3 regions of the Pandoraea sp. NPDC090278 genome follow, and region 1 is predicted to be linked to each of the others. Evidence: predicted binding sites of a transcription regulator. Region 1 holds the regulator's gene; each other region holds the start of a gene.
The links. The regulator LexA, encoded in region 1, represses DNA repair genes until DNA is damaged. The targets are predictions, from matches to a motif close to ACTGTATNNNNATACAGT.
Positions count from the first base shown of each region.

Region 2: a site for LexA is predicted at 2,043-2,060, ahead of ACIQWO_RS25960 (DUF2471 family protein). Genes of this name have one in related genera too.
Region 3: a site for LexA is predicted at 2,699-2,716, ahead of recA (recombinase RecA). Genes of this name have one in related genera too.

Region 1 covers NZ_JBIVYJ010000001.1:719,314-726,455, reverse strand. The annotation lists gene ACIQWO_RS03175 (efflux RND transporter permease subunit) at 1-1,464, shown strand, start outside; gene ACIQWO_RS03170 (copper-binding protein) at 1,461-1,811, shown strand; gene lexA (transcriptional repressor LexA) at 1,987-2,640, shown strand; gene ACIQWO_RS03160 (hypothetical protein) at 2,846-3,268, shown strand; gene ACIQWO_RS03155 (enoyl-CoA hydratase/isomerase family protein) at 3,305-4,417, opposite strand; gene typA (translational GTPase TypA) at 4,564-6,387, opposite strand; gene ACIQWO_RS03145 (MarR family winged helix-turn-helix transcriptional regulator) at 6,708-7,142, shown strand, end outside.
Region 2 covers NZ_JBIVYJ010000009.1:99,213-106,354, reverse strand. The annotation lists gene ACIQWO_RS25965 (exonuclease domain-containing protein) at 1-1,488, opposite strand, end outside; gene ACIQWO_RS25960 (DUF2471 family protein) at 1,526-2,014, opposite strand; gene ACIQWO_RS25955 (glutathione S-transferase C-terminal domain-containing protein) at 2,184-2,888, shown strand; gene ACIQWO_RS25950 (GGDEF domain-containing protein) at 2,949-4,127, opposite strand; gene ACIQWO_RS25945 (DUF4019 domain-containing protein) at 4,261-4,839, shown strand; gene ACIQWO_RS25940 (GntR family transcriptional regulator) at 4,858-5,496, opposite strand; gene ACIQWO_RS25935 (alpha/beta fold hydrolase) at 6,416-7,142, shown strand, end outside.
Region 3 covers NZ_JBIVYJ010000006.1:324,687-331,828, forward strand. The annotation lists gene ACIQWO_RS22105 (DUF2889 domain-containing protein) at 1-619, opposite strand, end outside; gene recX (recombination regulator RecX) at 929-1,474, opposite strand; gene recA (recombinase RecA) at 1,579-2,643, opposite strand; gene ACIQWO_RS22120 (response regulator transcription factor) at 2,846-3,535, shown strand; gene ACIQWO_RS22125 (sensor histidine kinase) at 3,549-5,162, shown strand; gene ACIQWO_RS22130 (MFS transporter) at 5,334-6,992, shown strand.

The DNA of each region.
Region 1 (7,142 bases):
CGGCTCATCAAGACGGTGCCCGAAGTGGAAACGGTGTTTGGCAAGTCAGGACGCGCAGACTCCGCCACCGATCCCGCCCCGCTGGAAATGTTCGAGACGACCATCCGGTTCAAGCCGCGCAGTCAGTGGCGCGCCGGGATGACGCCGCAAAAGCTGATCGACGAACTCGACAGCCGCGTGAAGGTGCCGGGGTTATCGAACGTCTGGGTGCCGCCGATCCGCAACCGTCTGGACATGCTCTCGACCGGCATCAAGACGCCGGTCGGGGTGAAGATCTCCGGGCCCGATCTTGCGGGCATCGACAAGATCGCGTCACAGATCGAGGCGACTGTGAAGCATGCACCGGGCGTGACGTCCGCACTCGCAGAGCGACTGAACGGCGGTAGGTATGTCGACGTCGACATCGACCGACTTGCCGCGGCACGCTATGGACTGGCGATTGCCGACATTCAGGCGGTTGTCTCGTCGGCTGTGGGCGGCGACAACGTGGGCGAAGTCATTGCCGGACGCGAGCGCTTCCCGATCAGCTTGCGCTATCCACGCGAATTCCGTGACTCGGTAGAGAAACTGCGCGACTTGCCGATCGTGACGGATCGCGGCGCGCAGATTCGCCTTGGAGACGTGGCCACGCTGCGCGTCGAAGACGGGCCACCGATGATCCGAAGCGAAAACGCTCGGCTGTCCGGCTTCGTATACATGGATATCCGCGACACTGACTTGCAATCCGCCGTGACTGGCATGCAACGTCTCGTGGCCAACAAAGTCGTCGTCCCGGCAGGGTATTCGATTGCGTGGTCGGGGCAGTTCGAGTATCTCGAACGCGCGGCAGCGAAGTTGCGTACGGTGATTCCGATCACGCTCGCCGTGATCTTCGTGCTGCTCTTCCTGACATTCAACTCGGCGGTCGACGCGCTGATGCTGATGTCGACGATTCCCTTCGCGCTCGTTGGTGGCTTCTGGCTGATCTGGGGGCTGGGGCATGCCGTATCGGTGGCGACTTCCGTCGGGTTCATCGCGCTGGCGGGTGTGGCGGCGGAGTTCGGCGTCGTGATGCTGCTGTATTTACGCGGTGCGCTGGAACGACGAGTGGCCAACGGCGAGACGCTCGACGAAGCGCTGATAGTCGATGCGATTCGTGAAGGTGCCGTGCTGCGCGTGCGGCCCAAAGCGATGACGGTCGCGGTCATTCTCGCAGGCCTCATCCCGATCATGATCGGTCACGGCGCAGGCTCGGAAGTCATGCAGCGCATCGCCGCGCCGATGGTCGGCGGCATGATTACCGCGCCCCTGCTTTCCATGTTCGTCATTCCCGCTGCGTGGCTGCTGCTACAGCGGCGGCGTCTCAAACGCTCGGCGTCGGTCAATCCGGCTGATTTGCCGAATGCCCACGCGTCTGCGGTTGTCCCCCCTGTTGTTTCACACGGCACCGATGTGCCATCCACTTCCTTTGGAGAAAAGCAATGAAGCAAGTTCTTATCGTTTCCGGCGTTCTTTTGGCTGTCTCGGGTGCTGCGGCCTCGTCGGCGTTCGCGGCGGGTGACATGGGCAATATGGCGATGTCGGGCAAGCCTGCCGCTGACGTGAATGCCAACGTGGCACTGACTGACGCGACGGTCAAAAGCGTCGACACCTCGACCGGCATGGTCATGCTCGCGCACAGCGCGATGAGCAACATCGCCATGCCTGCCATGACGATGGCCTACAAGGCGAAGGACGCTGCCATGGCCAAAAGCGTGCATGCGGGCGACAAGGTCCGGGTACGCGTGGAGAACGTGGCCGGAACACTGACGATCGTTCGTATGGACAAGTAAGCGTTAGCGCTATGGCGCGATGGGCGGCAGGCTTCCCGTGACGGAAAGCCTGCCCTCCGGCCCACGACGACGGGCACGTGTGGCGGAAACTTCACGCAGTACATGAAGTTTTCCCTTGCGTTTTCGCAAACACTGTACAAAAATACAGCCACCTGTGCTTCCATACAGTGATGCCATGATCAAACTTACCGCCCGACAACAGCAGGTCTACGAACTGGTTCAGCAAGCGATCGAGCGCACCGGCTTTCCGCCGACGCGCGCGGAGATTGCCGCTGAACTGGGGTTCTCCTCCGCCAACGCCGCCGAGGAGCACCTTCGGGCGCTGGCGCGCAAAGGCGTGATCGAGCTGGCCGCCGGTCAATCGCGTGGCATTCGCCTCAAACGTCTTGACGACGCCGGTGGCACGCATCAGTTCACGCTGCCGCACATGGGCCTCATGCAGTTGTCGCTGCCGCTCGTCGGCCGTGTCGCTGCAGGCAGCCCGATCCTGGCGCAGGAACATATCGAGCGCAACTTCCAGTGCGATCCGAACATGTTTGCGCGTCAGCCCGATTACCTGCTGAAGGTGCGCGGCATGTCGATGCGCGACGCGGGCATTCTCGACGGCGACCTGCTTGCCGTGCAAAAGGCTGCCGACGCGCGCGAAGGTCAGATCGTCGTGGCACGCATCGGCGACGACGTGACCGTCAAACGTTTTCATCGCGTGAAGGGTGGCGTCGAACTGATCGCCGAAAACCCCGACTTCGAGAACATCAATGTCGACGAAGGCAGCGGCGATTTTGCACTGGAAGGGATTGCGGTCGGTCTGATCCGCAACAACGATCTATGAACGATCAATGAGCGGCCGCTGACGGTCGCCCATCGCGAACCGGGGCAGCGCGACACAGCGACTCGCCCCGCTCCCTGAAGATTTGCATTTGATTGCGCCGGGCTGGGTCCGGCGCCCGTGCCCTGCTGCGCCTGCGATTTGTGACACGAACGCGATTCGCAGCAAGACACGTCCCTCTGACCCGCTTTGAAAGAAGGATCGCATCATGGCTCGACTCTTTGGTTTGTTGCGTACGTCTCTCGGTCAATCGCCGGTTCGCGTGTCATCACAGACGCGACTCTCTGCGGTGTACGGTCTCTCGGCACTGTCCGGACCGTTCGCTTCGGCCCCCGCCGTTGCCCGCTCCTACACCGTGCCCACCCGCACTCGCACGACCACGCTGCCGCGCACGATTGCGGCTGCGGTGGCATCGGCCACGCGTCGGGGCTGCCCCGCGGGTAAAGCCGTGAAGGCATCGCGCAACGTTCGGGAACAGCAGGCACGCCATGAAGTGCATGACACGCAGGAAGGTCGCGATGTGCGTGTCTATCGCGACAGGTCGCACATCGTGATGGTCGGCACGTTCGCCGACATCTGCCGCAAACTCGATCAGGCCGTTGGCGAACAGTTCTGCCAGGCAGCGGTTTGATGTTTTGCGCTGGCCCTTTGGCTCGCTAGCGCGTCGTCACTGCCCCAGCGTAAGCAACGGATTATCGGCACTATGACGCTCGCCATCGAAGAAGCGCGCGACGTCTTCCGGCTTCACGGCTTCGATGTTCGCGTGCTGCCAGCGCGGCTTGTGGTCCTTGTCGATCACCATCGCACGAATGCCCTCGACGCCTTCGGCACCGGTGCGGCCGTCGAGATTGAAAACGCTGCGCATCATCAACCACTCTTCACGCAGTTCGTCCGCAAGTGACAACTTGCGGGCACGGCGCACCTGCTCAAGCGCCACGCATGTCATCAACGGCGACCGCTTGGCGCGCAACAGGTCTTCCGTCTCCTCCGCCCAGCCCGAGTACTCGCAACGCGCTTCGAGTTTGAGCCCCTTCAGAATCGCGGGCATGTCTGCGAGACCGAAGTGTTCATCGATCACGCTGCGCAACGGCGCGAGCTTACCGGGAGCGAGACCAGCAGGCGGCAGACTTTCGCGAGCGAACGTACGTGCGGCGTCAAGCACAGCATCGCTATCCTTCCAGTCGCCATTGGCCAGCCGGTCGCACAACTCGGGCAACGACGCGCGCGGCACAACCACGTCCGCCAGACCGATCTCACACGCATCGACTGCGCCGAACACGATGCCCGTGGTGCCGAGGTACTCACCGAGATGCCCCGCGAGATTCGCCAGGAAGAACCCGCCGCCGACATCCGGGAACAGACCGATGGCCGTCTCGGGCATCGCCATGCGCGTCGCCTCGGTGACGATGCGCAACGTCGCGCCTTGCGAGATGCCCATGCCACCGCCCATCACCACACCGTCCATCAGTGCGATGTACGGCTTCGGATAAGACGCGATCGTGTAGTTGAGCCGATACTCGTCGGTGAAGAAATCCATGATGTCCGTGCGGCCTGCGCTGATGGCTTCATGGAAGTAGCGAATATCACCACCCGCGCACAGCCCCTTCTCGCCCTCGCCTTGCAGCACGACACCCAGCACCTTGGGATCGTCGCGCCACTGATCGAGCGCAGCAGCCATCGCACGAATCATGTCGTGCGACAACGCATTGAGTGCCTTCGGGCGAGTCAGCGTGATGAAGCCGATACGGCCACGGATTTCGGTTCGAACAAAATCGGTCATGTCAGGCAAGGACTCCGGAAACGTCAACGGATTGGGGGGATTGAAAAACAAAAAAGCCGGCGCATGGCACCGGCTTTTCTTCCAACAGACAGATCCCGCAGCGCGACGGACTTTTCATCCGTTGCGCCGCGATTCCATCGCCGGCTTTACTTCTCTTCGCGCGAAGCGCGCTTGCGCTCGTGCTCGATCAGGTGACGCTTGCGCAGGCGAATCGTCTGCGGCGTGACTTCGACCAGTTCGTCGTCGTCGATGAATTCCACGGCGTATTCGAGGCTCATCGCGATCGGCGGCACCAGACGCACGGCTTCATCGGTACCCGACGCACGCACGTTCGTGAGCTGCTTGCCCTTGATCGGGTTGACCACGAGGTCGTTATCGCGGCTGTGAATACCGATGATCATGCCTTCGTAGAGGGCATCACCCGGCTTCACGAACATACGACCACGATCCTGCAGCTTCCACAGTGCGTAGGCCACGGCATCGCCGTTATCTTGCGAGATCAACACGCCGTTACGACGCTCACCCAGCGAACCATCCTTGACCGGTGCGTAAGCATCGAAAATGTGGCTCATCAGGCCCGTACCACGGGTCATCGACAGGAAATCGCCCTGGAAGCCGATCAGGCCGCGAGCCGGAATGCGGTATTCAAGACGCGTACGGCCACGACCGTCCGACACCATGTCCAGCATTTCGCCCTTGCGACGACCGATTTCTTCCATGACGCCGCCCTGGTGTTCGTCTTCCAGGTCGATGGTCAGCATTTCGTACGGCTCGTGCTTCACGCCGTCGATTTCCTTGATCACCACGCGCGGACGCGACACGGCCAGTTCATAGCCTTCGCGACGCATGTTCTCGATCAGAATCGTCAGGTGCAGTTCACCACGGCCCGACACTTCAAAGATCGAGTCGCTGTCGGTGTCCTTCACGCGCAGCGCCACGTTGTGATTCAGTTCCTTGTCCAGACGATCGCGGATCTGACGGCTCGTCACGAACTTGCCTTCACGGCCAGCCAGCGGCGACGTGTTCACGCAGAAGTTCATCGTGAGCGTCGGCTCGTCGACGGTCAGCAGCGGCAGCGCTTCCGGCGTATCTGCGTCGCAGATGGTCACGCCGATACCCACGTCTTCAATACCGTTGATCAGCACGATGTCGCCAGCTTCGGCGCCTTCGTCCGACATCACGCGCTCCAGACCCTTGAAGGTCAGGACTTGATTGATCTTGCGCTTGAGAATTTCACCGTCCGGACCCGAACGCATCACCACTTGCTGGCCGGGCTTGACGCGACCACGCGTGATACGGCCAATACCGATACGGCCGACGAACGTCGAGTAGTCGAGCGAGCTGATTTGCAGCTGCAGCGGCGCTTCCGGATCGGCGTCGCGAACCGGAACGTGTTCCAGGATCGCGTCGAACAGCGGCTTCATGGTGCCGTCGCGGACATCCGAATCGAGGCTTGCGAAACCGTTCAGGGCCGAAGCGTAGACCACCGGGAAGTCGAGCTGTTCGTTGGTGGCGCCAAGCTTGTCCATCAGGTCGAACGTCTGGTCGATGACCCAGTCCGGCCGTGCGCCCGGGCGGTCGATCTTGTTGACCACGACGATCGGCTTCAGACCGAGGCCCAGGGCCTTGCGGGTCACGAAGCGCGTTTGCGGCATCGGGCCTTCGACGGCGTCGACCACCAGCAGAACGCTGTCGACCATCGAGAGCACACGCTCCACTTCACCGCCGAAGTCCGCGTGTCCCGGGGTATCGACGATGTTGATGTGCGTGCCTTCGTATTCGACGGCGCAGTTTTTGGCGAGGATCGTGATGCCGCGCTCTTTTTCAATGTCGTTCGAGTCCATCACGCGTTCAGCGACTTGCTGGTTTTCGCGGAAGGTGCCCGACTGGCGCAGCAACTGGTCGACGAGCGTGGTTTTGCCGTGGTCGACGTGCGCGATGATGGCGATATTACGGAGAGCGCGGGTCATGAAAGGGTGCTCGAAAAAGCCTTTGAGGAATCCGCGATTCTACCACTTGCGCGTGTCTCACGTCATGGCCTTTCTGCATTGCAACAACGGCATGCGCCATTGATTCGACGATTGCCCCACATTTGTCACGAAGCAGACCGGCGATTTTCCTCCCCCCCCCTCCTCCCTCCCCGTCCCCGCGTTTTCGATGCTACGCACCAAATTAGAGCAATTCATCTAACTTCTACCGCAATATTTGCCTAGTCAACTATTGCATCGACTTGAAATTAATTAAGTAACCGCTATAATCGTGACAAGTCAACTATTGCAGCTGCACGAAAATGTCCGATCCTTCCGTCACATTCTCCGCGACCGCGCCGACGTCTCAGCCGGAAGCGCCGCAAGCCGATCCCCCGCGTAACGGTTACGACATCGACGATTCCCTCGGGTATCTCGTGGCGCGTGTGCGTCAGCTGATCCTGGCGGAACTGACGAAGGAAACCTCGCAGTACGGCCTCACCAGTACGCAGGCGACCATGCTTTACAAGGTGGCGACAGGCAAGAGCAAGACGGCAGCGGACCTCGCCCGTGACTACTGCATCGATGCGAGCGCGGTCACCCGCCTGCTCGACCGGCTCGAAGCGCATGGACTGCTCGTTCGCGAGCGCAGCAAGAGTGACCGCCGCACCGTGAACCTGAGTGCAACAGAGGCTGGCAATGCAATGGCCGACCGGATGCCCGACATCTTCACCCGCGCTGCCGACCATCTGATGGGC
Region 2 (7,142 bases), on a different contig from region 1:
GTGAGGTGCAGCACCGTCAACGGGGCGGGGGGCCGTGGATTCAGCAGCCCGTAATGCAGCGAGACGTCGACCCAGCAGGCGGTAGATGTCGGGGTCGAAGCCCGTCGCGGCAGGCATGTTGTCGACGAGCGCGTCCAATGCATCGCGCGACGCTACGCTGCCCAGGTACTGCCACCGGTCGACGACGTGGTATTCGACGTCGTTGTCCCCATGCTCTTCGATGGCAATGGGGCCGTCGTAGGGCCACGTTTCGAGTTGCAGCGTCGCGAGGGCTTCTCGCGTGCGTTCCGTATGGTCCGCTAGCGGCGCGTCGCCCACGCACACGCCGTCGCAACGTTTGACCTGATAGCCGAAGCACGGACGCCCCTTCGCGACCTTCTCCAGCCCCAGTTGCGCGCAACACAGACGATGTTCGTCGGCCAGCGCTCGCAACGCGCTCTCCGCACCGTTGCGCGACGAGAATGTGCCGTACAGCGATTCGGCACCGGAAAAGTCCACCGTCTTTGCGCTTACGAGTTGCGGCGTATCGCTGTCCTGCGTCAACTGCCAACTGTAGAGACTTGCGGAACGGCGCAGCATCCGGTTGTGCACCGGCTGCAACTGTTTGACCAACTGCGATTCAAGCAACAACGCACCCAGTTCTCCGACCGTGCGCCGCACTTCGACGCGTCGGATTTCCTGCGAGATGCGCAGATCTTTCGCAACCTGATGATCGCTGGAGAAGTGCGAGCGCACGCGCGCACGAACGTCGATGCTCTTGCCGACATACAGCAGCGTGTCGCCTTCGCCATAAAAGAGATAGACGCCGGGACTGTCGGGCAGGGCGTCGATGGCTTCGTCCGGCAATTGCGGCGGTTGGCTCGACCGCTTCGTCACGCGTTGCACCGCTTGTCCGATCAGGTCGGGTGTATAGAGCGTGTGGAGTTTTTGCCAGAACTGCCAGAGCAGGTCGGCGTCGGCCAGTGCGCGGTGACGGCCTTGCGGTGCGAGGCCGAAGCGGGCAATCAGCGCGTCCAGCCCATGCCGCGCGGCCGACGGAAACAGCAGGCGCGACAGACGCACCGTGCACAGCACATCTGCCTGAAAGCCGATGCCTGCGCGGCGGAATTCGTTCTTGAGAAAGCCGTAATCGAAGCGGGCGTTGTGGGCGACGAACAGCTTGCCGTGCAGACGCTCGGCAAGCCCTTGCGCGAGCGTGTCGAAAGAGGGCTGCCCGCGCACCATCTCGTTGGTGATGCCCGTCAGCTTCTGAATGAAGGGTGGGATCGGCTCGGCAGGGTCGAGCAGCGTGCTCCACTGTTCGATGCCGTGGGGGCCCACTTCGACCACGCCGATTTCGGTGATGCGGTCCTCAAGCGCATTGCCCCCGGTCGTCTCCAGATCGACGAAGACCATCGGTGCGGGCAGCGAACGGGCGAGCGCGTCCGGATCGATCCCTTCAGGCGGGATGAACACGGCATTAGCGTCTTCGACCACATTCTCGAACACTTGCAGGACCTCGTTTCCGGTGCGTGCTACTCAGCGCTCAAGCCGGACACGCCGAACCACCGGCGGGGGCCGCGGACATCAGCGCCGATGCACCGGCCATGAACGATGACGCGGTGGCATCGTCTGCCGTCAGTTCGTCGTCGGCGGCATCGGTGATATCGGTGAATGTGGCGACGATGGCGCGAAAGACGGCAGGTGCCGGGGCGTTGGGCCATTGCAGATCGACGGCGTCGTCGAGCGACGGCAACTCGCCATCGCGACGTAGCGCTTCGTCGCCGGGCAGACGCAGCAGGCGCGCGAGCACCCACGGCTCGTGCCGTGCCTGAAGTCCGATATCCGCTTCCGCTTCGTCGGCAATCGCGACCAGCGTACGCCAGTCGAGCGACATTGTGTCGATGTGGGCGTCGCCCGGCACGACGGCCGTCTGACGTTGCTGCACGTAGCGCGCGGCGATTTCTCGGACGATGCCCGCAAGGTCGCGTTCGGCGGCGCTCAGCGCCAGTTGATCCCAGTCGATGGTTTCCATGAGATGCTCCTCGATTGGGAGACATAATACTGTATAAAATCACAGTGCGCACGCCACGTATCCGGAGGGTGAACGCAGTGAAGACAGCGGGGGATGGGGACAGGCTCGTCGCGACGGTTCCGTCGTGTAATACTCTGCGCCATTCTTCCCGCACAGGAGCACGCCTCCGATGTTGACTCTGTACACCTTCGGCCCGGCATTCGGGCTGCCCGATGCAAGTCCGTTCGTCGTCAAGGCGGAGATGCTGCTCAAGCTCGCGGGGGTGCCGTACCGCACCGACCGTGGCGGCTTTCGGCGCGCGCCCAAGGGCAAGCTGCCCTATATCGAGGACGACGGCGAGATCATCGCGGACTCGACGCTGATCCGGTTGCACATCGAACAGAAGTACGGGTTCGACTTCGACGGGAGTCTCACGCCCGAGCAGCGAGGCGCGGCGTGGATGTTCGAGAAGGCGCTGGAGGATCACTTCTACTGGTATGTCGTGCAGGCACGCTGGTGCGACGACGAGAACTTCGCCAAAGGGCCTGCATCGTTCTTCCGTTCGATTCCGTGGCCGGTGCGTCCTGTCGCGCAGGCGGTGATCCGTCGCAAGATCCGCAACACGCTGCACGGGCAGGGCACGGGGCGTTACAAGCCGGAGGAAGCGACCCGGATACTGGCGCGCGGTGCGCAGGCGGCGGCGCAGATGCTGGGCGACAAGCCCTACTTCTTCGGCGACAAGCCGTGCAGTGCCGACGCCACCGCGTTCGCCTTTATCTCAGGCGCGATGACGCCGTCGTTCCGTATGCCGCTGCGCAACGAGATCGAGCACCATCCGAATCTGACGGCTTACGTAGCGCGTATGCGTGGTGAGTTTTTCCCTGAGCTTGCCTGAACCTGTTTGAGCGTTGCCCGCGCGGCGGTGCGCCTCCCGCATCATCGGATGCGTGCGCCGTCAACCCGCTTCGGACGCCGTCTCGTCGCTGGGCAGTACGTCGGAGAGCACGAGATTGCGCCCCGAGATTTTCGCGGCGTACAGCGCCCGGTCGGCGCGCATGCACAGGGCTTCGAGGCTCTCGCGTTCGAGCCACGTTGCCACGCCGCCGCTCAGCGTGTAGTGGCACACCCCGAACGGTCCCGCCACCAGATGACGGCTCGCCTGCGTGCGCAGCCGCTCCGCAATACGAATCGCCCCCGGTGTGTCGGTGCCCGGCAAGAGCACCGCGAACTCCTCGCCGCCGAGTCGCCCGAAGACGTCGCCTTCGCGCAGACTGTCGCGCACCAGCTTCACGAACTCGCGCAACACCGTGTCGCCACCCGCATGGCCGTGGGTGTCGTTGATCGACTTGAAGTGATCCAGATCGATGACGACGATGGACAGCGGCCAGCCGCGCGCCACCGCCCGCACCATCTCCTGACGCGCGAGCAGATCGAAATGCTTGCGTGAGAGCGCGCCCGTCAGATAGTCGCGGTTGGCGGCTTCTTCGGCTGTGGCGAGCATCGCATCGTGAATCATCAGCACGGCGCCCATCGTCATCGCGGGCATCACGATCGTGCCGATGGTCAGCATGATGGTGTTGAACACCGTCGGCGCGAACACTTCCGGACCGGGTGCGGGCGTCCATCCGAAGACCGCGCCCCGCACGATGTGTGCCACGGCGAACGCGGCTGCCATGGCGGCGGTCAGCCAATAGTTGTAGCGATGACGGCGCGGCGGTATGTGACGCAGGATCAGTACCGACACGGCGAGCAACCAGATCGCGTGATACGCCGAGACGATCACCACGCGCAGTTGCGGATTGTCGATGCCGTAGTAGAAAAACAGGATCGCCGCCGCGAGCACGCCGAGCGACGCCCCCAGCGCGTGCCAGTGTGGCCGCTGGCCGAGAAAGCGCGCGCATCCGGCGAAGTAGAGCAGCATGCCGCCCGCCAGCGTCAGGTTCGCAACGGGGATCGACAGGAAATCGGGAACGACGCCGCGCAGTGCGAACAGCGGTAGCGCGACGAGAACGGCAACGTTGGCGAGCGACCATTCCCGAACACCGGCCACGCGCGAGCGTAGCAGGGAACCCACGATCAGCAACATCATGAAGCTGAGGAGTGAGGTGATCGCGAGCAGGGACGTCGTCAACATGGCAATGGCCAATGCGTGGGGGCTGACATGTGTTGAGCATTGTAATGTACGCCGCGACGCGCGTTACATTCCAATGAGGGCGACGCCAGTAGAATGACCGGGTTAGTCATTTCCGCTTCGAGGAACCTCGTCAATGCCGACGACCCGATTCAACGCATCCCGTCATTCCCGCCGTTCCCTCCTTTCCCGCCACCGCTTCGCGATTCGCGCGACCGCGCTTGTCCTCGGCGTGGCCGCCGGATTCAGCGCCGTTTCGGTGCACGCGCAGCAGGAGCCGATGCGACGCCGTGCGGCGCAGCCGCCATTGTTCGCCACGCCCGCGAGTGGTGCAGAGGCGGGCACGGCACCGGCGGCCGACATCAATCGCGACGTGCGCCCGGCGCTCGAAGCCGCCAACCTGTGGTTGGGGTTGGCCGACATCAACCGTGGGCAACAAAGCTGGGATCAGGCCGCGCCGGTGTTTCAGCGGGCGATTTCGGCCGAAGACTGGGCCGCGAATCTGCAAGCCGCGCGTGGGCCGTTGGGAAAAGTGAAGTCACGCAAAACGCTGGACGCTGTCTTTACCCGCACCTTGCCTGGGCAGCCGGACGGGGAGTACGTGGTGATTCAGTACGGGACCGTGTTCGAGCACAAGGCCGAAGCGCATGAAATGGTCACGATGGTCTTCGGTCTCGACGGTCGCTGGCGCGTCGCTGGTTATCTGGTGCGCTAAGTTCGGCGACGGAGCGATTTAGCGCGGCAGCGCGGGCTCGACGATGTCCATCGTCGTCTCGACGTGGGTGCGCGCGATCTGTTCGGCAAGCGCTTCGTCATGTGCGCGCAGGGCCGCGACCAGTTCGCGATGCTGCTGATTGGTGGTGCGCAGTTGCTCGTCCGAGAACATGACGGGCACGCGCAGCGCCCAGTAATAGAACTGTGTACGTTCGTGAAACTGCGCGATTACGACGTTATCTGCCGCCTTGACGATCAGGTCGTGGAATTCCGTGTTGAGACGATTGAGCGCCAGTCGCGGCAGATTGGCCGTCGGCTCCATCTGTTCGATGAGGGCATCGAGCGCGTCGCACATCTCGGGCGAGATTTTGCGTGCTGCCAGGCGGGCGGTCTCGGATTCGATGGCGATACGGCTCTCGAAGATGGCGCGCACGGGCAGATGATCGGCGCCTTGAACTTCCCAGCCGCGGTTACGGGCGATAAAGCCTTCACCTTGCAGGATCAGCAACGCTTCGCGCACCGGCGTGCGGCCAACCCCCAGCAATTGAATCAGATCGTCCTCGATGAGACGCTGCCCCGGCTTGAGCTCCGAAGCGAGAATCATTCCGCGGATCTTGCTCCGCACTTCACCGGTAATCAGGTTGCTGGGCGCTTTCATCTGATGCTTGTGTCTTCCCTAGAGCCGGCGCGTGCGCCGTGTACTTCGACTTCGGTGAGCGTTGCCGGTCTCGCCGGACTGCTCATGCATGAGGCTGCACGATGTAGGCGCCATGCATGCATATGGGCGCGTCGTGCGCCCCATCCCCCATGCCGCTGCGGATTTTACCGAGTTTCTTTCGGCGCCCCGAAAACCGTTCCCAAAAGGTCAAAGTCAAGCCAGTCATGCGAGACAGGCATGACGCCGGTCCGGTTTTGCACAATTCTTTTGGTTTCCGAAGCGAGGGCTCGCTTATACGCACGTTTGAAGCGTTGGAAAAGTACCATAACGCCAGACGTGGCGGGGTTCGCGCTCACTCACTTGTAGTGTGAGCGCCCACCGTCATAGCGTTGCGGGTACCGAAACATGCGAGGCGCAGCGGCTTTGGAAAACTGCTGAAGATGTGAAGCAAGCACCTCGAATAACCCCTCAAAAATGATGGGTATTCGCCAGCCGGATCGTCGGGGCTTCCGTCTGCGTTTGCCCGTTTTCGTCTGTATTTCCCAGCATGCGGGATTTGGCCGACGCCGCATGCGCTCGATCAGCGATCAATGACGGCGATTTGTTTGTGAAAACGGGCAAATGAGAATAATTCAGTGCGATTGTTGGCGGAATCGGTGCAAACCCCGTCGAACACGCAGATGCCCGATTGCACCTGACCCCGAATGGCGCACCCCGTCGGCGTTGCCCGTCGGGAAATGGCGTCGCATGGCAGAATCGACGCAGCCGCATTCGTCTGCTTCGTCTTCTTCGTTTTCCCGTCTCATTGACTCATCGACCCATGCCCTCATCGCTTTCCCAGTGCATGCACCGTCTGTCGCAATATGCCGTTGCGACGCTGCGCGCCGGTGCGCTCATCGGTTTCACTTCGCTCGTCGCAATGAGTGGGGCGAGTGCAGCAAGTCCCGACAGCAACGCCGGTCCCGCCTACGGTCCGGAATTGCAGGGCTTCGACTATCCGTATCCGGTCAATCGCTTCGACTTCACGTCGCAGCGCACACCGCTGCACATGGTCTATCTCGACGTGAAGCCGTCCGAGCCGAATGGCCGCACCGTCGTGCTGCTGCATGGCAAGAACTTCTGCGCGGCGACCTGGCAGGAGACGATCGACGCGTTATCGGGCGCAGGCTACCGCGTCATTGCGCCGGATCAGATCGGCTTCTGCAAATCGAGCAAGCCCGCGCAGTATCAGTACAGCTTCCAGCAACTGGCGAACAATACGCATGCGTTGCTCGCGTCGCTGGGCATCAAGACGGCGACCATCGTGGGTCATTCGACGGGAGGCATGCTGGCGGCGCGCTACGCGCTGATGTATCCGGACGAGACGCAGCAACTGGTGCTGGTCAATCCGATCGGTCTGGAAGACTGGAAAGCGCTGGGCGTGCCGTCGAAGACGGTGGACGAGTGGTTCGACCGCGAGTTGCGCACGAGCGCACCGGGCATCCGTCGCTACGAACAAGCGACGTACTACGCGGGGCAGTGGAACGAGCGCTACGAGCCGTGGGTGCAGATGCTCGCGGGCATGTATCGCGGGCCTGGCAAGCGCATCGTCGCGTGGAATTCGGCGTTGCTCTACGACATGATCTACACGCAGCCGGTCGTGTACG
Region 3 (7,142 bases), on a different contig from region 1:
CATCGCGCACCGCTTCTGATGTGACGGGCGTCGTGGGCTCGTTCGCTCGATCGTTTGCGCGGCCGTTGAACCAGCGCGGGTAAAACCGGCGCACCGCCTCGCCATCAAACCGCAGGGCGTGACAATGTCCGAGTTGGAAAGGAGGTGCCGAATTCTCGGCATCGTTGGCCGCTGCCGTGTCGGGGGTATGAATCACCACGCCGGCAAACGCCTGAATCGCTGCCGTCGGCAGGACACTACAAAGTTCTGTGAGATGGGTACAGCCCGCCGCGCCGCCAAGGCGCTCGCGAACCCCGCGGCGGAAGCCGTGCCGCAGGTTAAGACCGATCAATTGACGATATTCGGGGCCGATCTGATCGCAAATACCGGGATAAGGCACCCAGTCGGAGACGGCCTCGGCGTCATGCACTTCGAAATCTTCGTCGATCGTCAACCGCAGCCATAGCTCGTGGATCGGCGTGCCCTCCTTGCGAAGGCCCGTTGCCAATGCAAAATCCCGATCCTTATGATCGGTGAGTCGGGCTTCGATGTCCCATAGGCCATCTTCGCGCGAATACGCTTCAACAGCGATCGTGCGACGGTGACGCAAGGTACGAGGGGCAGGCGCGGAGAGCGGCATGCGGAAGTGTGCAATGCATGAACGCAGAAAGATCTTGATTCTAGCATAGGCGACGGCGCCGTCTGCCGCAGCGCAGCAGAAGCCCGTCGCATAAGGCTGAATAACCCGACCCATCGGTCGGGTTATCAAAATTCCGAGTGACGGCCGCGCATGGTGCAACGCCATAACGCGATAAGCGAGACACCACGCGTCACACGAGATTCATCGTCGTGTCACGCGAGCATTCATGCGGGTTGCGTGAAGCTGGACGCCACGCACGCTTCGTCGATGAATGCGCACGCATCCATAACGAAAGTGACGACATCGGTGTCAGACGTCGTCCAGAAACTCGTCCGCGCCCCGCACGATTTTGCTGATAACGGTACGCGAGAAACCGCGCGCCGCCAGAAAACGCATCTGCTTGGCACGCGCTTCGGGCGTTGTAGCGACTTCGCCGAACTTCTTTTGCCAGACGGCCCGGGCGCGCGCGAGTTCGGTCTCCCGCAACTGCTCGGAGATCGCGGCGACGGTTTCCGCGTCGACCTGATGCTGCTTGAGCTCGCCGACGATACGCGTCGTGCCCATGCGCGAGGCGCGCCGGTTCACCACGCTTTCCGCGAACCGTTCGTTCGACAGCCAACGCTCCTGCTCAAGCGCGTCGAGCACGCGCTCGAGTGCTTCGGGATCCTCGGCATCTGCGTAAGGCGTGAGCTTGCGACGCAGTTCCGCCCGGCTGTATTCGCGACGTGCCAGATAAGACAGCGCGCGCCCTTTCAGACTCAGCGTCGGCTTGCGAGATCGCTTGACCGCGACAGCCTCGTCGCCCGGCGGGGGCGGCGGCGCATTCGGATCACGGGGAGGACGTCGATTGATCATGAGTTCATCGTAGCGCTGCTTTCCGCAGCAAGAATGCAAAACGGCAGCGCGACGCCGTTGGGCTTCGCGCTGCCGTTCCAACAACTCAGGCGCCAATCAAACGATCAGGCCTCGTCGTTTTCTTCGATCTCACCGGTTTCGTTGATCGCCGTCACGCCCAGCGATGCACGTACCTTGTTCTCGATCTCGTGGGCGATTTCCGGATTTTCGCGCAGGAATTCACGCGCGTTGTCCTTACCCTGACCGATCTTCTCGCCGTTGTAGCTGTACCAGGCACCGGCCTTCTCGACGATCTTGGCGTTGACACCCAGATCGATGATTTCGCCTTCGCGCGAAATACCCTGACCGTAGAGGATGTCGAAAATCGCTTCGCGGAACGGCGGCGACACCTTGTTCTTTACGACCTTGACGCGGGTTTCGTTACCGACCACCTCGTCGCCCTTCTTGATCGAACCGATACGGCGGATGTCCAGACGCACCGACGAGTAGAACTTCAGTGCGTTACCGCCCGTCGTCGTTTCCGGGTTACCGAACATGACACCGATCTTCATACGAATCTGGTTGATGAAGATCACCGTGCAGTTCGTGCGCTTGATCGTGCCGGTCAGCTTACGCAGCGCCTGCGACATCAGACGTGCCTGAAGACCCGGCAGCGAATCGCCCATCTCGCCTTCGATTTCGGCCTTCGGCACCAGTGCCGCGACCGAGTCGATGACGATGAGGTCGATCGAGCCCGAGCGCACCAGCGCATCGGCGATTTCCAGCGCCTGTTCGCCCGTGTCCGGCTGCGAGATCAGCAGTTCCGGCACCGAGACGCCCAGCTTGTTGGCGTAGCCGACGTCGAGGGCGTGTTCTGCGTCGATAAACGCGCAGGTGCCACCGATCTTCTGCATTTCCGCCACGACTTGCAGCGTCAGCGTGGTCTTACCCGACGATTCCGGGCCGTAGATTTCGATCACACGGCCGCGCGGCAGGCCACCGACGCCCAGCGCGATGTCCAGACCCAGCGAGCCCGTGGAGACGACCTGGATGTCCGCTTCGACCTCGCCGTCGCCAAGACGCATGATCGAGCCCTTGCCGAATTGCTTCTCGATCTGCGCGAGGGCGGCGGCGAGCGCCTTGCCTTTCTCGGCCGACAGATTGGCAGACCCTTTCTTGCTTTCTTCCATGAATCGTCCTTTGATATGATGAGCGAGACGGCTCGAGTGAGGCGTGACTGTCGGTACTGTATAAAAAACCAGTGCTCTTTGCAAGTGCCTGTTGTCCGAAAGCGCCGAAACGACAAAAAAAGCCGCGAACCACGCGCCGCAACATCACAGGAGACACACCCGTGCCGTCAGGCATTGGTGCCTACACAAGCCTATCACGCCCATGCGAATTCTCATCGCAGAGGATGACAGCATTCTGGCCGACGCCCTGACCCGCTCGCTACGTCAGGGGGGCTACGCCGTCGATCACGTCAAAACGGGGCTCGAAGCCGATTCCGCGCTGTCCGCCCAGACGTTCGACCTGCTGATTCTCGACCTCGGTCTGCCCCGTCTTCCCGGTCACGAAGTCCTGCGCCGTCTGCGTGCTCGCAATTCCCACCTGCCAGTACTGATCCTGACCGCGTCCGACAGCGTCGACGCCCGCGTGAAGGGCCTCGATCTCGGCGCCGACGACTACATGGCCAAGCCGTTCGCCCTCGCCGAGCTAGAAGCACGCGTGCGGGCGCTCACCCGGCGTGGCGCTGGTGGCGGCTCGACCGTCATCCGCCACGGGCCGCTGAGCTTCGATCAGGTCGGGCGCACCGCCTATATCAACGAGCAGATGCTCGATCTGTCCGCGCGCGAACTCGAATTGCTCGAAGTGCTGCTGCTGCGCACCGGGCGGCTCGTCTCCAAGGAACAGCTCGTCGATCATCTGTGCGGATGGGGCGAAGAGGTGAGCAACAACGCCATCGAGGTGTACATGCACCGGCTGCGCAAGAAGATCGAGCCGAGCGGTGTACGCATCGCCACCATCCGCGGACTGGGCTACTGTCTGGAGAAGCCGGCAGCGGCCCCCGCCAACGCGGCATGATCGGGTTCGTCCGATGCGTCTGAGCTTTCGTCACCCCCATCGCGGCGCGCCTGCGTCGTCGGACACCGCGTCCCATGCCGATCAGGACGACCCACGCCATCCGCCCGCGGACGCCGCCGACCCCTTCGACCCTTACGCCGATCCTTTTGTACGCCCGGGCTTCGGCGCGCCATTAGAGCGCGAGGCCGAGCCACCGCCGCGCTCGCTCTTCGGCGAGATCCTCGACTGGATGCTCGCGCCGTTGCTGCTGCTTTGGCCGATGAGCATTGCGGTGACGTATCTCGTCGCAAAATCCATCGCGAACGGCCCGTTTGACCGCGCGCTGGAGACCAATACTTACGTTCTCGCTCAGCAGGTTCACTCGGATCGCGGCCAGGTCACGCTCACGCTGCCCATGCCCGCGCGGGATCTGCTGCGCGCCGACGCGACCGACAACATCTACTATCAGGTGCTCGGCGCGAAGGGCGAACTCGTGGGTGGCACGGCAGAGTTGCCGTTGCCTCATGAGGACGATCGTCCACAACCCGGCGTGGTCCAGTTTCGCGACGAAACCGTAGGCGGCAACGACATTCGCGTCGCATTCACTTATGTCGATCTGCCGCGCATGCAGCCGCCGGGCAGCATGGCGCTCGTTCAGGTCGCGGAGACGCTCGACAAACGCAGCCAGCTCGCCAACGAAATCATCAAGGGCGTGATCCTGCCGCAGTTCGTGATTCTGCCGCTGGCCATCGTGCTCGTCTGGTTCGGTCTGTCGCGCGGTCTCGCGCCGCTGCATGCGTTGCAGGAGCACATTCGCGCGCGCCGTCCCGACGATCTCTCACCACTTGAAGCACGACAAGCGCCGCCGGAAATCGCGCCGCTCGTCAACTCGTTGAACGATCTGCTCGGACGCCTCGAGCAGAACATGAAACTCCAGCAACGCTTCATTGCAGACGCTGCACATCAGCTCAAGACACCGCTCGCAGGCCTTCGCATGCAAGCTGAACTGGCGTTGCGGCAGACATCTCCTGACGAACTGCGCCGCTCGCTCTCGCAAATCGCGATGAGCTCCGAACAGGCCGCGCGTCTCGTCAATCAGTTGCTCGCACTCGCGCGCGCCGAGAACAGCGCCAACGACGCCGCCGCCTTCACGCCGCTCAACCTCAGCCTGCTCGCGCGCAGCGCCATGCAGGACTGGTTTCAGGCCGCCTTCGCCAAACGCATCGACCTTGGCTTCGAAGAGCCGCCGTTTCCGGTGCATCTGTCCGGACAGCCGGTGATGTTGCGCGAGTTGCTCAACAACCTCATCGACAATGCGATCCGTTACACACCGGCCGGTGGCAAGGTGACGGTGCGGCTGCGTCACGAAGCGTCCGACGGCTTCGTGCATCTTGAAGTCGAGGACACGGGGCCGGGCATTCCTGCGTCGGAGCGTCCGCGCGTGTTCGAGCGCTTCTACCGCATTCTCGGCAGCGACAGCGATGGCAGCGGACTGGGTCTCGCGATCGTGCGCGAGATCGTGCAGATTCATCGCGGCGATGTGAGTGTGCTCGATCATGTCGATGCGCAGCATCCCGAAGCAACCGGCACACTCATTCGGGTGACGTTACCGCTCGCCGAGGTGCCTATCGAAAACCCTCATGCGTGACGAAAATCCGCTAAATACGGCCACTTTTCGACCAAATTCGAGGGTAACTCCCTAGCCACGTAAGGTTCGAGTCAGTTTGGCGTCAGACGACGGTAAGGTTGTCCTCCAATAATCATTTGCAGCGGCCCGGGTGCGTCCCAGGGGCGTGCTTACATTACAGGAGACAACCGCATGGCTACTACAACGGCAGCCACCACCCATGCGCCGATGACCAAAGAAGAACGAAAGGTCATTTTCGCGTCGTCGCTGGGCACGGTGTTCGAGTGGTACGACTTTTATCTGGCTGGTTCGCTGGCCGCATTCATCAGCCGTCACTTCTTCTCCGGGATCAACCCGACGGCGGCCTTCATCTTCACACTGCTGTCGTTTGCTGCGGGCTTCGCGGTGCGTCCGTTCGGCGCCATCGTGTTCGGTCGCATCGGTGACCTCGTCGGTCGTAAATACACGTTCCTCGTCACCATCACGCTGATGGGTCTGTCGACGCTCGTCGTCGGTCTGCTGCCGGGCTATGCGTCCTGGGGCATCGCCGCGCCGGTGATCTTCATCGCCATGCGTCTGCTGCAGGGTCTCGCCCTGGGCGGCGAATACGGCGGTGCTGCCACGTACGTTGCCGAGCACGCGCCGCATGGCCGTCGCGGCTTCTACACGTCGTGGATTCAGACGACCGCCACGCTGGGTCTCTTCCTTTCGCTGCTCGTGATTCTCGGCACCCGCATGGTGATGGGTGAAGAGGCGTTCGGTGACTGGGGCTGGCGCATTCCGTTCATCCTGTCGATCGTGCTGCTGCTCGTGTCGCTGTGGATTCGTATGCAACTGAGCGAATCGCCGGCATTCCAGCGCATGAAGGCAGAGGGCAAGGCCTCGAAGGCCCCGCTCAAGGAATCGTTCGGTGAGTGGAAGAATCTGAAGATCGTGATTCCGGCGCTGGTCGGCTTGACCGCCGGTCAGGCAGTCGTGTGGTACACGGGCCAGTTCTACTCGCTGTTCTTCATGACACAGGTGCTTAAGGTCGACGGCAACACCGCGAACATCATGGTCGCGCTGGGTCTGTTGATCGGCAGCCCGTTCTTCGTGTTCTTCGGCGCGTTGTCGGACAAGATCGGTCGCAAGCCGATCATCATGGCGGGCTGCCTGCTGGCTGCACTGCTGTACTTCCCGATCTTCAAGGCGCTCACGCACTACGCCAACCCGGCGCTCGAAGCGGCCACCGCCCGTTCGCCGATCACGGTCATCGCCGATCCGAACGAGTGCTCGTTCCAGTTCAACCCGGTGGGCACGTCGAAGTTCACCAGCTCGTGCGATATCGCGAAGAGCTACCTGTCGCGCGCCGGTCTGAACTATCAGAACGAAGCGGCACCGGCAGGCACGCTGGCCACGGTGAAGATTGGCGACAAGGTGATCTCGTCGGTCGACGGCAAGGCAGCGGACGCGAAGGACAAGACCAAGGCGTTCGAGACGGATATGTCGGCCACGCTCAAGGCTGACGGCTATCCGCCGAAGGCCGACCCGGCGCAGATGAATAAGCCGATGGTCGTGGTCCTGCTGGCGATTCTGGTGATCTTCGTGACGATGGTGTACGGCCCGATTGCGGCGATGCTGGTGGAAATGTTCCCGACGCGCATTCGCTACACATCGATGTCGCTGCCGTATCACATCGGTAACGGCTGGTTCGGGGGCTTCCTCCCGGCAACGGCCTTCGCCATCGTGGCCGCTAAGGGCGACATCTACTCCGGCCTCTGGTACCCGATCGTGATTGCGCTCATCACCTTCGTCATCGGCATGCTCTTCATCAAGGAGACGAAGGACGTCGACATCTACGCTAACGACTGATGGGGTAACCCGTCGGACAGGTAGAAGGTACGTCTGACTTAGCAACGCCGGGGCTTTCGAGTCCCGGCGTTGTCGTTTGTGGGATGGCTCGGTGCCCGGGCGAGACACCGCCCATGAAGGCCCCCCGAAGTATTTTCATAGCTTTCGCAA